Regions from separate parts of the Blautia sp. KLE_1732_HM_1032 genome, predicted to be linked through region 3. Evidence: riboswitches for the same ligand, from Rfam matches in the RefSeq annotation. Region 3 holds a riboswitch; each other region holds the start of a gene.
What was found. Region 3 has a riboswitch for cobalamin ahead of nikB (nickel ABC transporter permease). Riboswitches for the same ligand answer to the same signal wherever they lie in the genome.
Positions count from the first base shown of each region.

Region 1: it holds a riboswitch for cobalamin, as region 3 does, so the genes downstream of both, NQ489_RS15145 (ABC transporter substrate-binding protein) here and nikB (nickel ABC transporter permease) in region 3, are expected to answer to the same signal.
Region 2: it holds a riboswitch for cobalamin, as region 3 does, so the genes downstream of both, NQ489_RS14535 (sirohydrochlorin cobaltochelatase) here and nikB (nickel ABC transporter permease) in region 3, are expected to answer to the same signal.
Region 4: it holds a riboswitch for cobalamin, as region 3 does, so the genes downstream of both, NQ489_RS14470 (cysteine-rich small domain-containing protein) here and nikB (nickel ABC transporter permease) in region 3, are expected to answer to the same signal.

Region 1 is NZ_CP102266.1:3,180,554-3,185,774, forward strand. It holds gene NQ489_RS15135 (ABC transporter ATP-binding protein) at 1-350, opposite strand, end outside; gene NQ489_RS15140 (FecCD family ABC transporter permease) at 350-1,435, opposite strand; gene NQ489_RS15145 (ABC transporter substrate-binding protein) at 1,450-2,544, opposite strand; cobalamin riboswitch at 2,651-2,940, opposite strand; gene pcrA (DNA helicase PcrA) at 3,042-5,221, opposite strand, start outside.
Region 2 is NZ_CP102266.1:3,045,482-3,050,702, forward strand. It holds gene NQ489_RS14530 (hypothetical protein) at 1-272, opposite strand, end outside; gene NQ489_RS14535 (sirohydrochlorin cobaltochelatase) at 394-1,686, opposite strand; cobalamin riboswitch at 1,849-2,023, opposite strand; gene NQ489_RS14540 (NAD(P)/FAD-dependent oxidoreductase) at 2,343-3,722, opposite strand; gene NQ489_RS14545 (DNA internalization-related competence protein ComEC/Rec2) at 3,845-5,221, opposite strand, start outside.
Region 3 is NZ_CP102266.1:1,993,073-1,998,293, forward strand. It holds gene NQ489_RS09550 (ABC transporter substrate-binding protein) at 1-201, opposite strand, end outside; gene nikC (nickel transporter permease) at 260-1,090, opposite strand; gene nikB (nickel ABC transporter permease) at 1,091-2,029, opposite strand; cobalamin riboswitch at 2,214-2,402, opposite strand; gene NQ489_RS09565 (M14 family metallopeptidase) at 2,687-3,646, opposite strand; gene hisIE (bifunctional phosphoribosyl-AMP cyclohydrolase/phosphoribosyl-ATP diphosphatase HisIE) at 3,797-5,077, opposite strand; gene hisB (imidazoleglycerol-phosphate dehydratase HisB) at 5,096-5,221, opposite strand, start outside.
Region 4 is NZ_CP102266.1:3,027,612-3,032,832, reverse strand. It holds gene NQ489_RS14475 (C40 family peptidase) at 1-1,396, shown strand, start outside; cobalamin riboswitch at 1,628-1,797, shown strand; gene NQ489_RS14470 (cysteine-rich small domain-containing protein) at 2,066-2,353, shown strand; gene NQ489_RS14465 (phosphatase) at 2,461-3,177, opposite strand; gene NQ489_RS14460 (glycyl radical protein) at 3,533-5,221, shown strand, end outside.

The sequences.
Region 1 (5,221 bases), 1.2 Mb from region 3:
TGGTAATCTTTTGCATTGTCCCGTTCCAGAGTCTTTTTATGAGGCGCACGCCCCATAAGAACCACCTCGCGGACCGTAAAATCAAAATTATAATAATTGTGCTGTGCCACCACGGCCATTTTTTTCGCAGAGCTTCGAACACTCATGGAATGAAGCTCCTCGCCGTCCAGATACACGGCTCCTGCGTCTGGTTTCAGAATACGGTAAATGCATTTCAGCAAAGTGGATTTTCCGCTTCCGTTTGGTCCGATGATTCCTACCAGTTCCTTATCCTGGGATTCCATGGAGATTCCCTTCAGGATCTGTCTGGCGTGAAAGCCAACCTGAATATTTTCTGTGGTGATCTTCATTACCGGGCACCTCCGAATCCATAGGATTTCCGCACAAGCAGATAAATAAAGCAGGGAGCACCGATAATGGATACCAGCACACCGATGGGCATCTCGGAATTTTTAAGGATCACACGACATGCCACATCGCACCAGATCAGAAACGATGCACCAAGAAGCGCACTTAAGGGGAGCAGTTTTCTGTGATCTGTTCCAAAAAGGATCCGGACCACATGAGGGATCACCAGTCCCACAAATCCGATTACACCGGCACAGTACACGGCAAATCCGATCATAACAGAAGCAACGATCAGATAAAAAGTCCGCAGTCTGTGCAGATCTGTTCCAAGGGTAATGGATACGTCATCTCCCAGAAGCATCAGATTCAGGTTCCGGTACTGCGTCCAGAAAACAGCCACGCACACCAGCATGACCGGAAGCATTACACCCACTCTGGTCCAGCTTGCTCCGGCAAGACTTCCCATGCTCCACTTCATAACTTCTGTTGCCGCATTTTTGTCATTGGTAATATAAATGACAAAATTGGAAAAAGCAGAACAGACTGCGCTGACCGCCATTCCCGCAAGGATCAGTTTTGCGGAAGTTGCCTTTCCACCCATGTTTGCAATGGCGATCACCGCAAAAGAAGTGATCATCGCGCCAATGAAAGCTGTGATTCCCACAGAGTTTCCACCAAGAAAGCTTCCGATTCCAAGCATGATGGCCAGTGTGGCACCCAGAGATGCACCAGATGAGATACCCAGCACATACGGGTCTGCCAGCGGGTTCTGCACGATAGCCTGCATCACCACGCCGCACACGGAAAGAGCCATTCCAACTGCCAGAGCCAGAAGGACTCTAGGCAGCCGGATCAGCCACACAACATCATGAACTGCGCCTTCCGCATAGGCGGACAGACTTTTTATATGAAACAATTTATAAGCGATAACGCTGTATACATCCTTCAGTGACAGATCCGCATTTCCAAAAGTGATGGCTGCAAGTATGGAAAAAATAAGGAATCCTGCAAGTCCGATGAGAACTGCCACATACATGGATGTTCTGAACACCTTATCTTTTTTTCTCTGTGAAGCTGTTTCTTTCACTGCATTTTCTCCGATCAGTCAAGATTTACGTCCGGATATAATCCCTTTGCAAAAGTTTCGATTCCGTCCTGGGTACGTGTTGCACTTGCATACATCTCACTGAGCATGATCGGGTAAACACGTCCGTTCTTTACTGCGTCAAGGCTCTTCAGGGACTCATCATCCTGGATCACTGCAAGCTGGCTGTTCTTAACAGTTTCCGGATCATCTCCTGCATATGGCATGTAAACCACAAAGATCACGTCAGGGTTGGCTGCGATGATATCCTCTTTTCCAACGGTGGAAGCATCCGGGTTTGCAAGAGTTGCGCCTAACTGTGTTACCATATCTCCGCCAAGGCTCTTTACGCCATAGTTTGTGATGTCATCTCCAAGAGGCTCCAATACCATTACGCTTGGTTTGTCTTTTACATCTGCAGTTGCAGTAAGAGTTTTGTCGATCACTGCTTTTGCATCATCAACGATAGCCTGTGCTTTGTCCTGTACATCGAAGATCTTTCCGATATTTAAGATATCTGTGAATTCATTTTCCAGTGTTCTGTCGCCGTCCGGACGAGTATTGGTGTTGTAGTAGGTGTTGCAGCCTTTGTCGATCCAGTCTGTTACATTTCCCAGATTCTTATCAGAGAAAAGAGAGCTCCAGGATAAGATCATGTCCGGCTCCAGCATTGTTACAGTTTCAAGGGATGGGGTAAATTCGTCAAGATAATTTGTTTTTGAGAATGCTTCTTTGAGATCTTCCGGAACTTCATTATCAAGACCTGCGGTAGCTACCAGGTGGTCTTCCAGACCAAGTGCGAGCATAGTCTCAATGCTTCCCTGATATACAGCAAGGACTTTTTCCGGTGCTTTTTCATAAGTGGTTTCGATTTCGTTTCCATCGTAATCATAGGTTGTGATGGTCAGAGGATATTCTGTCTTGGTTGCCTCTGCGGAAGAATCTTCGGTGTCTGCAGACTCTGTACTGTCTTCTGCTGCCGGCTGGTTGTCTTCCTTGATGGTCTCGGAGTCTGCTCTCTCTGCGGCATAAACAGCCGGAGCCGCTGATACGGTCATTGCCGCTGCCATTACCATTGCCATGATTCTTGTGGATACATACTTGTTTTTCATTTCATTTCCTCTCTTTTCGCCTGTTTTATCTCCTGTTGCCTATGGGTAACCGAAAAGATGGGGCTTCATAAAATCTGCACGGAACACTTTGTACGGAAGCTCCCACTTACATACTGTCAAGCAGGTTTCCTGACTTACAGACTCAGAAAAAACTCCGCAAAATAAAAACTGATACACCATTCATCTTTTAGCCGATCATGAATGATGTATCAGAATTTTCTCCAGAATCTCTCTGACATCGGGATTTCGCCTTCTCACATGAGTTTCTGCAATGGCATGTGAAATCCCTTCTTCTGTATACAGTGGCCGCAACCGCTCAGGCTTTTTACCCGATTCCCTCTCACAGTATCCGGCAGCATATGTGCCGGTGATACTGTTCACTTCACAGCAATTCAATTACGCTGATACTGATTCTAACATACCGGTTTTCCAATTACAACCTTGAGGCCGGATTTTTACAGTTTTTTGCAGAAATAGTCTGCCCGGAGAGATCCCTCTCAGATCTTTTTCAGCTTGGCAAAACCGGCGAACATTTTTTTCACGCCGACTTTGTCAAAGTCTACCGTCACTTCGTAGTCTCTGCCGCCGTCTGCGATATTTTTTACGATACCGACTCCGAATTTCACATGACGGACCGTGTCTCCCTCACCATAGTCCAGGCTGTCCGCCTTCTTCACTGTGAAATCTTTTTTCTGCAGGGTGCTCTTTGCCTGGAAATTCATTTTCATCTGGGCATAGGCGCTTTTCGGAGATACGATATCATCTACCCTGGGCTTTTTCTCCTGAATGGTATGTCCAAGATCTACCAGCTCCCGTGGAACCTCCCTTACAAAACGTGACACACGGTTATACTGAGTCTCCCCACGGATCATCCGCTGTTTTGCACAAGTTAAAGTCAGTTCCTTCATGGCACGGGTGATCCCCACATAACAGAGCCTTCGCTCCTCCTCGATATCCGACGGATCACCGGACCAGATGGAAGCATATCCCGGAAAAACACCGTCCTCCATTCCCACGATAAATACATTTGGGAACTCCAGTCCCTTGGCACTGTGAAGGGTCATCAGCAGCACATAATCCTGATCCGGATCAACAGAATCGATATCTGCCACCAGTGCGATTTCCTCCAGAAATGCAGAAAGTGTTGCCGGCTGTCCGGCCTCCTCCATGGCTTCCTGGAAGGATTCTGTCTTGGAGATCAGCTCATCGATATTTTCGATTCTCGCCTGGGCCTCCTCCGTTTTCTCTGCCTCCAGTTCCTTCACATAACCGGTAAGCTCAATGACCTCTTCCAGGGTTTCACGGACTGTATAGGCCTCTGCCTTACTTTTCAGTCCCTGGATAAAGGATACAAAATCATTGATCTTTCCTGCTGCCCTGCCAATGGACGGTACCTCCTCCACCACGCGGAGCGCATCGTAAAAGCTCAGGTTCATCATATCCGCATAGTCCTGGACACGGCCGATGCTGGTGAGTCCGATCCCTCTTTTTGGCACATTTAAGATCCTGCGCACAGCCAGATCATCACTGGCATTGTCAATGGTCTTCAGATAGCTTAACAGATCCTTGATCTCTTTGCGGGCATAAAAGTTCACGCCGCCGACAATCTTATACGGAACATTTGCCAGGAGAAATTTCTCCTCAAAGAGACGAGACTGGGCATTGGTCCGATAAAGTACTGCACAGTCCTTGTACTGGAATTTCCCGTTGCGGCGCCCCTGGATGATCTCTCCTGCAACATACTCCGCTTCCTCAAATCCGTTGTTGAACTGACGGAAATGTACTTTATCGCCCTCTTCGTTCTCTGTCCAGAGGCGTTTTTCCTTACGCTCTGTGTTGTTGACGATCACCTCATTGGCTGCATTGAGGATGTTCTGGGTAGAACGGTAATTCTGTTCCAGGCGCACCACCTTAGCCTCTGGAAAAACCTTCTCAAAGCCTAAGATGTTCCCGATATTTGCTCCACGAAAACGATAGATGGACTGATCATCATCACCAACCACACAGAGATTCTTGTATTTTTCAGCAAGAAGACTTACGAATTTAAACTGGGCAGTATTGGTATCCTGATACTCATCCACCATAATATATTTGAAACGTTCCTGATAATAGTCCAGGATATCCGGATTATGCTGAAAAAGCTCCACAGTCTTCACGATCAGGTCATCAAAATCCAGCGCATTGTTTCCCCGGAGGATAGACTGATATTCCTTATACATACCGGCAATCTTCCGTGCGTCCGGGTCGCCGCCTGCATTCAGCTCCATCTCTTCCGGCGTGATCAGTTCATCCTTGGCATGGGAAATCTCAGCAAGAACAGCGCGTTCCTTGTAAATCTTGGTATTGATATCAAATTTCCGGAAGATTTCCTTCATGACTGTTTTCTGGTCGTCGGCATCATAAATGGTAAAATTACTGCCAAAGCCCAGCACCTCAATATGTCTGCGCAGGATCCTCACGCAGGCGGAATGGAAGGTGGAGACCCATACGCTCTCCGCACCCATTCCCGCAATTTTATTCACGCGTTCCCGCATCTCACTGGCGGCCTTGTTGGTAAAGGTGATCGCCAGGATATTCCATGGGTTTACACCCTTTTCTTCCATTAAATAGGCGATCCTGTGGGTCAGCACTCTTGTTTTTCCGGAACCGGCTCCTGCGAGGATCAGAAGTGGTCCCT
Region 2 (5,221 bases), 1.1 Mb from region 3:
ATTTTACCATCTTTGACCGTGAGCTCTCCTTTTTTGTCATTGGCCTCATTTACATGAAACATGCTGCTGTCTGTACCAAACTCTGCTGTATAAACGCCATCTTCCAGGGTATCTGCTTTGGCTGCATCTGTATCCTTTTCTTCGGAAGCTTCTGCTTCCTCACCGGACTCTGTTTTTGTTTCATCTGTTTTTGCCATCGCAGGCACAGAGCCCAGCACCAGGACTGATGCACTTGCCATTGCAAGAATTAAGTTTACATAGCGTTTTTTCATGATAATCTTCTCCCTTCCATAGATACAGCAATCTGCCCGGAAAACAGTCTTCCTGATCTTTCCGGGCAGTTACATTGATTTCTTATAGGTATCTGAACTCACTCAGATATTTTTATATTTATTATTCTGCGGACTCCTCAGCAGAATCAGCCTCTGTATCTGCTGCTGCATCAGAATCTGCGGACTCCTCAGTGCTTCCCAGAGAATCGATGGCTGCCTTTGTATGCTCTACATAAAGCTTCTCAACTGCTTCGATTCTTCCAAGACCCTCGATCTGGCAGTCAACCTTATCGAAGTTTCCGGATGCTACAAACTGGCTCTTCCAGGAATCCTCCTCATCACCGGCCATATCGTTATTTGCATGGTCTCCGGCAACAACCATCAGCGGACGAAGAACAACGTTCTTGTATCCTGCTTCTTTTACCTTCTCGATAACCTTGTCGCAGGCTGTATCTTCCGGCTTACCCTCTACAGTACCGATGAATGCGTTCTTCAATCCAAGGTTTTCCATCTGTGTCTGCATCTGATCGTATGTAACGTTAGCTGTATGAGATGTTCCATGTCCCATGAATACGAATGCTGTGCCAGCCTCAGCTGCTGCATCCATGCTGTCAAATCCGGCCTCTTTGCAAGCCGTATCTGTGATCGCCTGAGCAACGGCTTTCTTGTCATCATTGATCACAGTTGCATCGTCTCCAACCTCACCGAGCATTGGCTCTGCGATAGCTACAGACTCGAATTTATCTTTATAGCCATTGATCGCTTCTGTCATCTCATCGTACTCAGCACCATGCATCAGATGGGTAGGCTGTACAACCAGATTCTTAACACCATTCTCTACTGCACGGTCAAGAGCCTGCTGCATGTTATCGATCACTTCATCATCTCTTGCCTCTACATGGTTGATGATGATCTGTGCTGTAAATGCTCTTCTTACAGACCAGTCCGGATAAGCTTCTGCAAGAGCATCCTCGATTCCCTTGACATCCTCTGCACGGCTGTCATTGAAGGAAGTACCAAAGCTTACAACAAGAAGTTCATTCTCACCGATCTCATCCTGGTTACGCGGATCGTCCTTGGAAGCATCTCCTGTGTCACGTCCGAAATAATCCGGATCTGCATTCTCACCCTCTACCAGTTCTTTCTGAGCATCTGTCAGAGCATCCCATGCTTCTTTGGCTGCCTTGCAGTCCTCATCTGTTGTGTCGTTTCTTTCCTGTACATAGATCTTGTCGATCAGAGCTGCTACATTATCTGCTGCTTCCTGATCTGCATCAGAAGCCTCTGTGGTATCAGCTGCCTCAGCGTTCTCTTCTGTAGCAGAATCCTCTGCTGCCATTGCTGTTGTAGCCGCACCCATAGAGCATGTCATGGAAACTGCGAGCATCAGAGCTAACATTGTTTTTCTTTTCATTTCTCATTGTCCTCTTTTCATGTATTTCCAGAATACTGATATGTACAAAAAAGCAGCAGCTCTCTGCGGCCGCCTGCTCACACATGATTCTCTGCGCAATACAAATACATAAAAAGAAGTTCTGTATTGTTATGGAGAATACCGATTCGTAAACCGCGAATCCCTGAATCTCACAATAAGGCAGTTCTCCTGACTTGGTTCCACGCTGCTTTCCCTTCCCGGTCTCCCAGTGGTTATAAAAGCAGCTCCCCTTTCACAGTGACGGTATCGTTCCGGATTCTCACCGGATTCTCTTTTGCACATCCGACTGGATGCAACCTTATCATTATAACATTTGCACATATTTTCTTTTACCTGGTTATCTAACTTTTACCACAAACTCATAAATTTGTCAAGATTGATGTCAGACGATTCACGGTTTTCTGTGATCTTCGCTCACCAAAAACACCTCGCGAAATATTACCAGTGAACAGTAACCGGTTTTCTCCCTGTATCTGTCAGTTATTATCAGAATACTTTCTCCAATATTCATGCACATCCTGCATAAAAAACAGCCCCTTTCTGTCATCACCCTGATATCAGAAAAGGACTGTCTTACACTGGATATTCGCAATCCGCTTCGCTACTTGCTCATAACAGATAAACTGCTTTGCAGTTTATCTGTTAAAATACTCCTGCTCCAGGTATCTGGCTACGTAGACTCCGCTGGCAGATGCATGGGACAGAGAATGGGTCACGCCGCTGCAGTCTCCGATAACAAAGAGACCCTTGTGGCAGGTTTCCAGATTTTCGTCGATCTCAACCTCCATGTTGTAGAATTTAACCTCCACGCCATAAAGCAAAGTATCGTCATCCGCGGTTCCCGGTGCGATCTTATCCAGAGCATAGATCATCTCGATGATGCCATCCAGGATACGTTTCGGCATAACAAGACTTAAATCTCCCGGTGTCGCAGAAAGTGTAGGTGTTACGAAACTTTCCTCAATACGGGCTTTTGTGCTTCGTCTTCCGCGGATCAGATCTCCAAACCGCTGTACCATAACACCACCGCCAAGCATATTGGAAAGTCTTGCAATGCTCTCACCGTATCCGTTGCTGTCATGGAACGGCTCTGAGAAATGCTTGGATACCAGAAGGGCAAAGTTTGTATTGTTGGTATGCTTTGCCGGATCTTCGTAGCTGTGACCGTTTACTGTGATGATACCGTTGGTATTTTCATTCACGACAACACCTCGCGGGTTCATGCAGAAGGTACGGACCATATCCTCAAACTTCTCAGTTCTGTAAACGATCTTGCTCTCATAAAGCTCATCTGTCAGACGGCTGAAAACCTCTGCCGGAAGCTCCACACGGACTCCGATGTCCACACGGTTGGAAAGAGTCGGGATCTTAAGCTCTGTACATACCGTCTCCATCCATTTACTTCCGCTTCGTCCTGCGGAGATGATACAGTAAGTTCCCTCGTAACGCTCATCTCCTACAAAAACTGCATAACCGTCTTCAGTTTTTTCTACTTTGTCAACAGATGCGTCAAAATAGAAGTCCACATGGTCTTTCATTTTTTCATAGAGGTTCTGAAGTACCACATAGTTGATATCTGTTCCCAGATGGCGGACTGATGCATCCAGAAGATGCAGGCCGTTCTGAAGGCAGAGCTTACGGATCTCGCTGTTTGTGGTAGAATAAAGTTTGGTTCCCTCACCGCCATGCATCAGGTTCAGTTTATCTACATATTCCATCAGCTCTGTAGCTGTATCCTTGCCGATATGCTGGTACAGAGTTCCGCCAAACTGATTGGTGATATTGTATTTTCCGTCGGAGAAAGCGCCTGCACCGCCAAATCCCTTCATGATCGCACAGGTTTTGCAGTGGATACAGGATTTTACTTTCTTTCCGTCGATGGGACATTTTCTTTTTTCCAGAGGATGACCAGCTTCAAAAACCGCGATCTTTTTCTCCGGATCATTATTCATCAGTTCATAGGCCGCAAAGATTCCACCGGGACCTGCTCCTACGATCAGTACATCATATTTCATAAATAAAAACTCCTTATCTTGTATTGCACATTTTCAGTGCTTTGTTTTTGCACAAACCCTGTCTATTCTACAATAAACGTGTTCAAAAGTCACCGTTTTTTTTCGGTTTTGGAAAAAAATCCTCAATCCTTCCGGAACCTTCCGATCTTAAGCTTTCTTCCATCTGTTTCCACGGTAATAGCACCGTTTTTCATGGTGTATTCCACCTGACTTCCGGCCTCTTTAAGCCGCTCTACGGTTTCCGGTGACGGATGTCCGTAGGTGTTGGTGAGCGAACAGGAAATGATCGCCACTTCCGGCTTTATTTTCTCAAGAAATGCTTCTGTGGTAGAATAACGGGAACCGTGATGTCCCACCTTCAGACAGTCAACATCCTCAAGCCCCCCGGCTGCCAGAAGCTTTTTCTCCGTATCTGCACCGATATCTCCGGTAAAAAGCATCTGAAAATCTCCAAAAGACAACTCCATCACCATAGCTTCCTCATTCACATCTTTTCCTGTGGCATTTTTCTCCGGCCACAGAACAGAAAAAGATACTTTGCCGCAAGGCAATTCATCCCCTTTTACTGCTGTCACGACCTTAACTCCGGCTGTTTTTGCTGCCTCTGCAAGCTCCCTCCACGCATCTGGTCTTTCCGCCCAGGCAGGCAGGATCAGATATCCGGCCCGGATGGTTGTAAGACCTTTTCCCATATATTCCAGAAGCTCCTTCACACCGTTGATATGATCCTGATCTGTATGGGAAATAAAAATCCCATCCAGCCAGGAAATCCCCTGACTTTTCAATGCCGGCAAAAGGCAGTATCTTCCAAGATCCGACTGGCTGCTGCTTCCTCCGTCAATCAGAAAATGGTGATCCTCCGGGGTCTCCACAAGAATACCGTCACCTTGTCCTACATCCAGGCAGATCACCTTCAGACTTCCTGCTGGATGATATCCCAGTATCAGGATTCCGACTGCCAGAAAAATACCGGCTGTTATCCGGATAGCATATAGCTTCCAACAACCTGCTTCCGCCCGCTCCTCTGATAACTCCGTTTCCTCACTGACTGCTTTTTTCTTCCGGAGCTGTTCTTTTATATACTGTCCCATAAACAGGACTATTATCAAAAAGCCATAATATACCACAATCTGCCATATTTCCGGCTCCCCTCCGATCCAAGTACTCCATCCTGATCTTCCTGCCAGACTGCAGAGATATTCATAAAAAAGCAGCAGTACCCTTGCCGGCAGGATTACCAGTTTTGCCGCAGGAATACTGAGAATTCCCAGCAACAGCGCCACCATTCCTCCAGTCAGCACTACCCCCACACTTGGAAGCACCAACAGATTCAGGATAAATCCGGCAATAGAGACTTCTCCGAAAAACTTCAGCATCACCGGCAGAGTCACAAGCTGAAGAGCTATAGGACTTACCAGTGCCTTTGTCCATTTTTTCTCCGCTCCTGCAAGGGCACAGATCTTTTTCGCAGCGAGCCCCATTCCCAGAACACAGCCAAA
Region 3 (5,221 bases):
CTCGCCGATCGCATAACGGGATACAACCCAGCTAAAATACTGCTCTGTCGGCTCCAGTGTATCTGCAAAGCTTGTTACTCCGATGGTGATTTCCTTATCACTTTTTTTGTCACCTTTTGCCTGAGCCACTGTTGCCATTGAAAGGGTCATCATACATGCAAGTGTAGCAGCCAGCACTTTTTTAACTACATTATTTCTCATTTCATCCTCCTAAAGATAATATACTGATTATATGGTGTTGGTTTGTTACAGAGTTGTTTTATTGATCCTGGCGCGGATCCAGTACATCACGGATGCTGTCTCCAAGCATGTTGAAAACAACAACACAGATCACGATAGCGATACCAGGGTAGATCATAAGCCATGGCGCCTTTGCCATGTAGGTTCTTCCTTCATTCAGCATCAGTCCCCACTCCGGTGTCGGCGCAGTTGCACCAAATCCCAGGAATGAAAGGGAAGCCAGCTCCAGCATCATAGTTCCGATATCTGCTGCCGCAGTTACCACCATCTGGGTTACCATGTTGGGAAGAATGTGTACAAGAAGAATTTTCCAGGTCTTTGTTCCGTTTACTATAGCTGCCTCTATGTAAAGACTCTTCTTGACTTTCAAGACCATACTTCGTGCAAGACGGGCATATTTTGTCCAGCTTACAGCCGCAATGGAAATAACGGCATTGACCAGGTTTGGTCCAAGCATACCGGCAATGGCAATGGCCAGTACAAGCCCAGGGAAGGAGATCATCATATCTGCGATACGCATGATCACTGCATCCACAACGCCGCCGAAATATCCGGCAATAACTCCTAAAAATGTACCGATGACAAAGATCACTGCAACCAGACATAAGGTCATGATCAGAGAGGTTCTTGTTCCGAAGATAACACGGGAAAGAAGATCTCGTCCAAGCTTATCCGTTCCGAACGGATGAGCGGAGCTTGGCTCCTGCAGTGATTCGGTCATAACTGCATTCAGTGGATCATATGGTGAGAGCTGCGGCGCAAAGATCGCAATTCCGATCACCACGAGACCCAGAATGAAGAAAAGAGTGAACTGTTTATTTTCTTTGAATGTTCGTAATACCTTTTTCAATTATCTATCCTCCTTAAGTCTTGGATCGAGATAAGTATAGGACAGATCCACAAGCAGGTTGATGCACATGTACAGGATCGCGATCCAAAGTACATAGCCCTGTACAAGAGGATAGTCACGACAGGAAATCGCCTTTACTGCCATATTTCCCATTCCAGGCCAGTTGTAAATGATCTCTACAACTGCAGTACCTCCCAGAAGACTTCCAAGGGAAAGTCCCAACAGCGTTACCAGCGGAAGCATAACATTAGGAAGGACGTGTTTCCAGAGAATGACGCTTTCCTTGATTCCACGCATTCTTGCACCTGTGACATAATCCTGATGAAGTTCCTCCAGCACTGCACTTCTTACCTGTCTGGTATATTTTGCAGACATGGCAAGTGCAAGAGTCAGCGCCGGGAGGATCATGGATTTAAAATCCGTACTGCCTCCTGCAACATTGATCCAGCGAAGCTGAACACCAAAGATGCTGAGAAGGATCAGGCCCAGCCAGAAGCTTGGAACAGATACTCCCACAAAGGTAATTCCTCTCACAAAATAATCCGGGAATTTGTTCTGATATACAGCGGCCAGGATTCCAAGCGGTATGGAAATAATGACCATCATCAGAAGTGCCAGCAACGACATCCTCAGCGTCGGCCAGAAACAGGATACCAGTTTATCTGTTACCGGCATTTTGAAAGAATAGGACTGTCCCATATCTCCTGTAACAACACCCTTCAGCCAGGAACCATACTGCACGAGAAAGGGCTGATCAAGGCCAAGCTCATGTCTTGTCTGTTCCAGAAGCTCTGGTGTAGGAAGATTACCACACTCTGTCAGCATGATCTCCGCAGGATCACCAGGTGACAGGTAGGTCAGTCCAAATGTGAAAAAGCTGATTCCAAATAATACAATGATGATCTGGAGAAATCTTTTTCCTACTTGTTTCTTTGTCACGTTTTACTCCTTTCCTCATTTGATGCGATTTTAACATTGCCGTTTTAATTTAGTTAGATAAAAGAAACTATTGGATTCTTAATATGCAGAATATGCATGGAATTTTAGAAAATTTGCACGAAAAAAGCCCGTGACGAAATACGGGCACACAAAATAAATATGCTTCCTATCTTCCGTAAGAATCATTTTAAAACAATTGCAAGCAGGTCTCCTGACTTAGGATCCTTACCCTCAGACACCTTCCCGGTCTATTTCTCACGCACTCGACCAGTGGTACTTTGTCTGAGGATTTCCCCTTACAGTGACGGGATCGTACCGGATTTACACCGGTTTCCCTATTAATCCTCTCAGAACTTACAACGGCTGATGTGAAAATCAGCAAATGCTGTCAAATTACTGAAACATTATATGATAAAACTATAGTTTATGTCTATGGAAAAATGTTATATTTTTAGAAAACTCATAAATTTTGTTAAAGATGCTTGAATTGTATATATCCCCCATGGGGGATTTGACAATTGGATTTATCTGATCTGCTAAAAAAACACGGATTTTACCTCGCTATTTTTACAAATAGAATAGCAAATGGTAAAACCCGGTTTTCTTACTGTTTCAATATGATTTCAGACAGAAGCGTTCTGAAAAGGTTGTTTACTATCAGGTCAGAGTCTCCGTGATCGCTGCATATGCGATCATTGGTCCGTCTTCAATAATGTTCAGACTGGCTGTCTGATAAAGTACGACTCCGTTTTCAGTTGCAATAGATGTGTAAAGTAAATTTCCATAGTAATCTCTCAGTTCACCCAATTCTTCTCCCTTAAAGAAGTACTCTCCAGGCTTCTTGGATGGATACCAGCATCCGGTATACGGCGCATATTCATAGACTACATTTTCCAAAAGCATCTGACGGTAATGCTTCAGACCATGACATTTCTTTCCCTGGAGATGAAAAACAAGGTGACGGACGTCTCTTTTATCCTGTTCTACTTCCTCCCAGGTCCAGTAGCTGTGTCCGCCTCTTTCGATGAGAATACTTGGAATTCCAAGAGAAGAAGCATAATTGTAGGCGCCACCTGTGGCGGTTGTGGAACGGACCACATATTTTACGCCGATATGCCGTGCCATATGTAATGATTTCTCTGCTGTCTTTTCATCTACAACCCCTACATAATAAACATAGGGATGAAGCTGTTCGAACCCATCTCCGCTATGCAGGTCGATATAATAATCTGCTATGGAAAAAAGCTTTGTCACTATAGCATAGGCAATACGATCTGCAGCTGTTCCCTCAGGATCTCCGGGGAAAACGCGGTTCAGGTTCTTGCCATCCTCATAGACCAGACTCATGGTGCGATGCTCAAAGCCACTGACATTGACCAGTGGAACGATGATCACATTTCCCTTCAGTTCTTCCGGTTGAAATTCTTTTGCAAGTTCCATTGCCGCCTGGATTCCTACATACTCCGCACTGTGTATTCCCGCTGTGATCAGTATCGTCGGTCCGTCTTTCACTCCGCATATCACAGTTGCCGGCATTGCTATGCCGTATCCTGTGATCTTAATTTTCCCCTGTGCCTTCTCTCCTTTTTCAATCACCCAGTCATCAATTTTGATCATTGGTTGTTTCCCTTTTCCTTTTTTATATTTCCGCACTTTTGACGATAAGTATATCATGCCTAACCGAAATTGTACATATCAGAAAAAAGCTTTCGTAACCGTTCATTCTGATCCGACGTACAAAAGCTTTTTTCTTGAATGCTATATAATTTATCTTTTTACCAATTCTTTGGTGATTTCTTCCCAGCTGACTCCTTTTTCAACCATGAGTACCATCATATGATAAAGAAAATCTGAAATTTCGTATTTAATTTCTTCTTTATCCGGATTTTTGGCTGCAATGACGATCTCTGTGCATTCTTCACCGACTTTTTTCAAAATCTTGTCGATTCCTTTATCAAAAAGATAATTGGTATAGGAACCTTCCTTTGGATGTTCTTTTCGGTCAGTGATCACATCATACACATTCTGGAACACGTGAAGAGGATTGGTATCATCGTACTCCTTTTTCATCAGCGGTTTGAAGAAACAAGTACGGTTTCCTGTATGGCAGGCTGCGCCCACCTGCTCCACTTTGGCAAGGATCGTATCATTATCACAGTCAATGGTAAGAGACTTTACATACTGTACGTGGCCGGATGTCAGACCTTTGGTCCAGAGCTCATTCCGGCTGCGACTCCAGTATGTCATTTTTCCAAGCTTCAATGTTGTGTTAAAAGCAAGCTCATTCATATAGGCCAGCATCAGTACTTCATCCGTCCGGTAATCCTGGACAATAACCGGAACCATTCCGTCACTGTTTAATTTAAAGTCCGACCATGCAATATTACTTTTATATGTGTTTACCGGAATTCCGGCTTCTTCGCAGGTTTCCTTAAATGTATGCAGATCATTTTCAAGACTGCTTACATAAGCACCGCAAAGTCCGGACACAGCTGGTTCTCCTAAAAGCTCCAGAATGTTCTCAGATCTGTTTTCATCGGTATGAAGAACAATGGAAATCTGAGAAATCTCTGCAATTTCATTTTCGACAGTGTCCAAAGCCAGAACAGTGTCTGCATATGTTTCGATCAGATCCTGATTTTCTGTGAATTCTCTCAGATCAGAGATGCTGATCATCATACGCTCTTTTCCAAAGCGCCGGGATACTTCTTCCAGAAGCTTGATATTATTCTCTTTCGAAAAATTCAGTACAACTTTGGCACATCCCGCATAGATCAGCTTTTTTACATCTTCCATACGTTTGATATTTCCCGCTGCGATCACCGGGATCTCAGATACCTGACAGATATCACGGATTTTTCCGATCGCACGGTCATGCTCTGCATCTGCGGAAGAAAAGTCAAATACCAGAAGCTCATCTGCCCCATTGTCACCGTAAAATTTTGCAAGTGTTTCTACATTTCCGTCTCCGAAAAGATTTCTCTGTCCAAATCCTGTTACCGCCTTTTCTGAATGAAGATAAAGGCATGGGATCAACTGTTTGTTCATAAGTGGTCTCCTTCTGTATCAGAGGCTTCCCTTGGTAGAAAGCACGTCTGTGATCCGGGAATCGTACTGTGTTGCTGCATCAAGGGCTTTCGCAAAGCTTTTAAACATGGCCTCTGCCACATGATGGCTGTTTCCTCCGGAAAG
Region 4 (5,221 bases), 1.0 Mb from region 3:
AAGCGCAACAAGAGAAGATGAGGCAGCGCTTCAGCAGGAGATGGATGCGACCAACGAACAGCTGAATGCGACTTATTCCAGATTGGATGAGCTTTCCTCACAGAAGTCACAGATTGAAGGCGAGATTTCAACTCTTGATGCCAATCTTGTAAACGTGATGGTTTCGATCCAGACACTGGAGGGAGATATCTCCAATAAGGAAGCCGACATTGCATCTACACAGACCAACCTTGAGAAGGCCAAAAATGCCAAGCAGAAACAGTATGAGGCAATGAAGAAACGTATCCAGTATCTCTATGAGAAGGGTGGAGACGATGCATGGTTCCAGATGATGCTGAATGCAGAGAACCTGTCTGACCTTCTTACAAGAGCAGAGTACACACAGAAAACTTATGAGCAGGACCGTAAGAGTCTTGAAAAATATTCCAATACGATCCAGCAGGTGGCAAACCTGGAGGCACAGTACACACAGGAGAAGTCAGAACTGGAGGGAATGAAGCAGGAATATGAGGCAGAGTCCCAGAACCTGCAGGCACAGCTGGATGAGAAGCGTGCCACATCCGCAGATTATGATAATGAGATTGCCTACGCACAGCAGCAGGCTACAGATTATGCCAACCTTCTTGCAGAGCAGACTGCAGAGCTTCAGAGATTAGAGGCTGAGCGTATTGCAGCAGAGGAAGAGGCAAGACGTCAGGCCGAGGCTGAAGCAGCAGCGAGAGCGCAGGCTGAGGCAGAAGAGGAAGCAAGACGCCAGGCAGAGCAGGAAGCACAGCAGGATGAGGCGGACGAGAGCGAAGACGGACAGTACGATGAGGACGGCGACGTGATCGAGAATGCAGATGAGGATACTGCTGAAGATGACACCGAGGCTGTGGATGAAGATGCAGACAATGGTGAGAATGATGATGCGTCCGAGGATACTGAGAATACAGAGGATAATGCAGACGCAGATTACGATAACAGCACAGATGCATCTGAAGAAAGTGCAGAGGACACATCTAATGAAGAGGACACATCCTCAGCCAGTGACAGTTCTTCTTACAGCAGTGGTTCCGGATCTTCTGTTGTGAATTATGCTACACAGTTTGTGGGGAATCCTTACGTATGGGGCGGAACAAGCCTTACCAATGGTGCAGACTGCTCCGGATTTGTACAGAGTGTCTATGCGAACTTCGGAGTCAGCCTTCCGAGAACCTCCTATGAGCAGCAGAATGCAGGTACAGAAGTATCCTACGCAGATGCACAGCCGGGAGATCTGATCTGCTATGGCGGGCACGTGGCTATTTACATGGGTAATGGCCAGATCGTTCATGCATCGAACTCTCAGGACGGGATCAAGATTAGCAATGATGCTACATACAGAACAATTGTATCTGTAAGACGTCTTGTATAATAAGAACGTACAACAGAAAATAAAAATACAGCAGCCCGACAGCAGTTTGTCGGGCTGTTTTTGACGGCAGGAAAAATATTGAAAACCCATGGAACGGAATGAACAGCAACAAAATATGCTCAAAAATGTATAAATTTTAAAAACAGTATTGACATATAATTAACAGGATGTTATTATGATGTCAGTATAATTCCATATTGAACATAGCAAGTGCTGAGGATAGCTGACAGTTATATATTGATTATCAGAAGTCCACAGAAAAGGGAATCAGGTGTGAAACCTGAGCGATCCGGTCACTGTAACGGAGGAGCGAATCTCATAGTCCATTGTACGTATGTATGAGAAGGAGAGAGGAGTCATGATCCCGGAGCCAGGAAACCTGCTTGTTATGGCGAGGTTAAACTTCCGTGTAAAGTGTAACAACCATTTCAGGGACTCCGCACCCCTGGGACGTTGTCTACTTTTTTACGAGAGTAGGCATTTTTTTATGGAATGCGCCTGTTCATATGAATTATACATGATTAAATGGCAGGCGATACTACTCCGGATACATTCGTTCCCTCCGCGCACTCATGAACGGATTATATTTCTACCCCGGGGTGGCATCGCTACCTCTTTTTTTATAGGAAAAAATTATGTGTGGTTATGTCAGGAGAGGAGAAAAGAGCCATGGAGAAACCATACTGGGAAGGCAAAGAATACTCTTACTTCAGCCACAAAAACTGTGAGTATTTTCCGTGCCATAAAGGAGCAAATCCGGAGAATTTTAATTGTCTGTTCTGCTATTGCCCTTTATATGCACTGGGAGATAAATGTGGTGGTAATTTCCGCTTTACGGAAAGCGGGATTAAAGACTGCACCGAATGCAAGCTTCCTCACAGAAGAGAAAATTTCGGATATGTTACAGGTAAATATAGCGAGCTTGCGGAAATTGTACGGAAGCAGCGGGAAAAATAAAAAACAGGCCAGTTCAGATACAGGAAAATGTATATTCCTGTGTTTGAACTGGCCTGTTTTGTTTGGGGTGGACAATATCTGTTATCTGTCGGAAAAGATACAGAAGATCATTCTCTGGTTTGGAGAAAAACCTTGAGTCTGGGAATCTGGTTGTTGAGGATCAGCTGTTCCGGAAACATGGCCTGATGAACAAACTCAGCAGCACAGGTAAAATCTCCGATATGCTCCGGGCCATGGCTGTCACTGGAAAGAAGCAGCGGCAGATCATATTTGCGGCAGCATCGAAGGATCTCGAAACAGTTTTCTCTTGTGTCGCCACGATAGCCATAAGGTGCAAGAGAAGCTTCGTTGATCTCAAAGATCGTGCCGGTTTCCCTGGCAGCCCTTGCAAGCGCATCATAATTAACCGGGTAATGAGTGTTATCACTATGTCCGAGGATCTTTACACAGGGGTTTTTCATTACATTGATAAAAGCTTCTGTGTTTTCAGCTCTGGTACCGCAGCGGTAATTCCAGGCATGCATGCTGGCAATGGCGTAATCAAGTTTACATAATAATTCCTGATCTAAATCTACCGTTCCGCTGCGGTCAAGGATATTCAGTTCAATTCCGTAGAGTAATTCTACACCGAAATGTTTTTTGGGAGAATAGGTAAGGCTGCGGAAATAGGAGGAAGTTCCGGCTGCCAGAGTGCCGGGACCGTGATCAGTGATCCCGAGAAGCCGGAGACCTTTCTCGGCAGCTGCGCGTGCCATGTTGGTGATGGTACATTCCGTGCCGTGACCACTGGCGATGGAGTGGGTATGCATATCAGAAAGATACATAAAAATACACCTCTTTTACTGTTTGAGAACATGTGACAGAGCGGAATACGAATGTCCGCTTTGCATAAATTTTTTCTGAAAAACAAAGGAATTCCTATATAAATCCAAGTATGGCAGAGCAGAAAAACAAAGTCAATAGAGAAAAACATAAAAATACAAAAAAACAAATAAAATCAACAGGGCGCAACCGATAAAAACCACAAAAACAGCTAGAAACACATGTTGGATTTCGTTGACATCGAAGTAGGGGTAAGGTATAATAAAACTACATGAGCACATAGCCGGACAGGAGCGGTTCTGGAAGCGTAGAGGCAGACAGATCACCAGAAACAACCGGTTGTGAGAAAGGAGAATCATGGAGAAATTTCATATAGCAGATGTTCCGAAAACAGACAGGATCACACATCTTGTAGATAATCTTTATGCAAAGATGCCGGTGATCGAATCTGCCAGAGCAAAACTGATCACAGAGTCTTACAAATCAACAGAAGACGAGCCGATCATCACCCGCAGAGCCAAGGCATTTGCCCACATCCTGCACAACATTCCGATCATCATCCGTGATGAGGAGCTGATCGTCGGAAGCAGCACTTTGGCGCCGAGAGGATGTCAGACGTTTCCGGAGTATTCTTTCCAGTGGCTGGAAGATGAGCTGGATACAGTGGCTACCAGAACAGCCGATCCATTTTATATTGCGGAGGAAACCAAGGCGGAGCTCCGTGAGGTACATAAATACTGGAAAGGCAAGACTACCAGTGAGCTTGCAACATCCTACATGGCACCGGAAGCGATTCTTGCCATTGACCACAATATTTTTACACCCGGAAACTATTTCTACAATGGTGTAGGACACGTAACCGTTAAATATGAAGAAGTTCTGGCGATCGGCTATGAAGGGATCATTGCCAAAGCTCAGAAGGAACTGGATGAGTGTAATGTAGGAGATGGTGATTACGCAAAGAAATCCCGTTTCCTGGAAGCAGTTATCATGAGCTGTCAGGCAGTTATCGACTATGCACATCGCTATGCCGAGCTCGCAGAGCAGATGGCATATCAGTGTCAGGATCCGACCAGAAAACAGGAACTCCTTCAGATCGCATCCAATTGTACACGCGTACCGGCGAAGGGCGCCCGTAACTTCTATGAGGCGTGCCAGTCCTTCTGGTTTGTACAGCAGCTGATCCAGATGGAAAGCAGCGGACATTCTATTTCTCCGGGACGTTTTGACCAGTATATGTATCCGTATTACAAGAGTGATATGGAAGCAGGCAATCTTACCAGAGAATTTGCCCAGGAACTGATGGACTGCATATGGGTAAAATTAAACGACCTGAATAAATGCCGTGATGCTGCATCTGCAGAAGGCTTTGCAGGCTACAGCCTTTTCCAGAACCTGATCGCAGGTGGTCAGAACAAGGATGGCGAGGATGTGACCAATGATCTCTCCTTTATGTGCATCCAGGCGTCTATGCATGTGCACCTTCCGGCACCGTCTCTTTCTGTAAGAGTATGGAACGGATCACCACATGAATTCCTGATCAAGGCTGCAGAGCTTACAAGAACAGGAATCGGACTTCCGGCTTATTACAATGATGAGGTTATCATTCCTGCACTGCAGAACCGCGGCCTTTCTCTTGCAGATGCCAGAGAATATAACATCATCGGCTGTGTAGAACCGCAGAAGGCAGGTAAGACAGAGGGGTGGCATGACGCTGCATTCTTTAACATGTGCCGTCCGCTGGAGATGGTTTTCTCTAATGGTATGGACAAAGGGGTACAGATCAGTGTCCAGACCGGCGATGTCACAGAGATGAAGAGCTTCGATGAGTTCTATGATGCATATAAGAAACAGATGGAATATTTCATTTCCCTGCTTGTAAATGCTGATAATGCCATTGATGTGGCACATGCGGAGAGATGTCCGCTTCCATTCCTTTCCTGTATGGTGGATGACTGCCTGAAACGAGGCAAATCCGTTCAGGAAGGCGGAGCTGTTTATAACTTTACAGGTCCTCAGGGATTTGGTATTGCAAACATGGCAGAT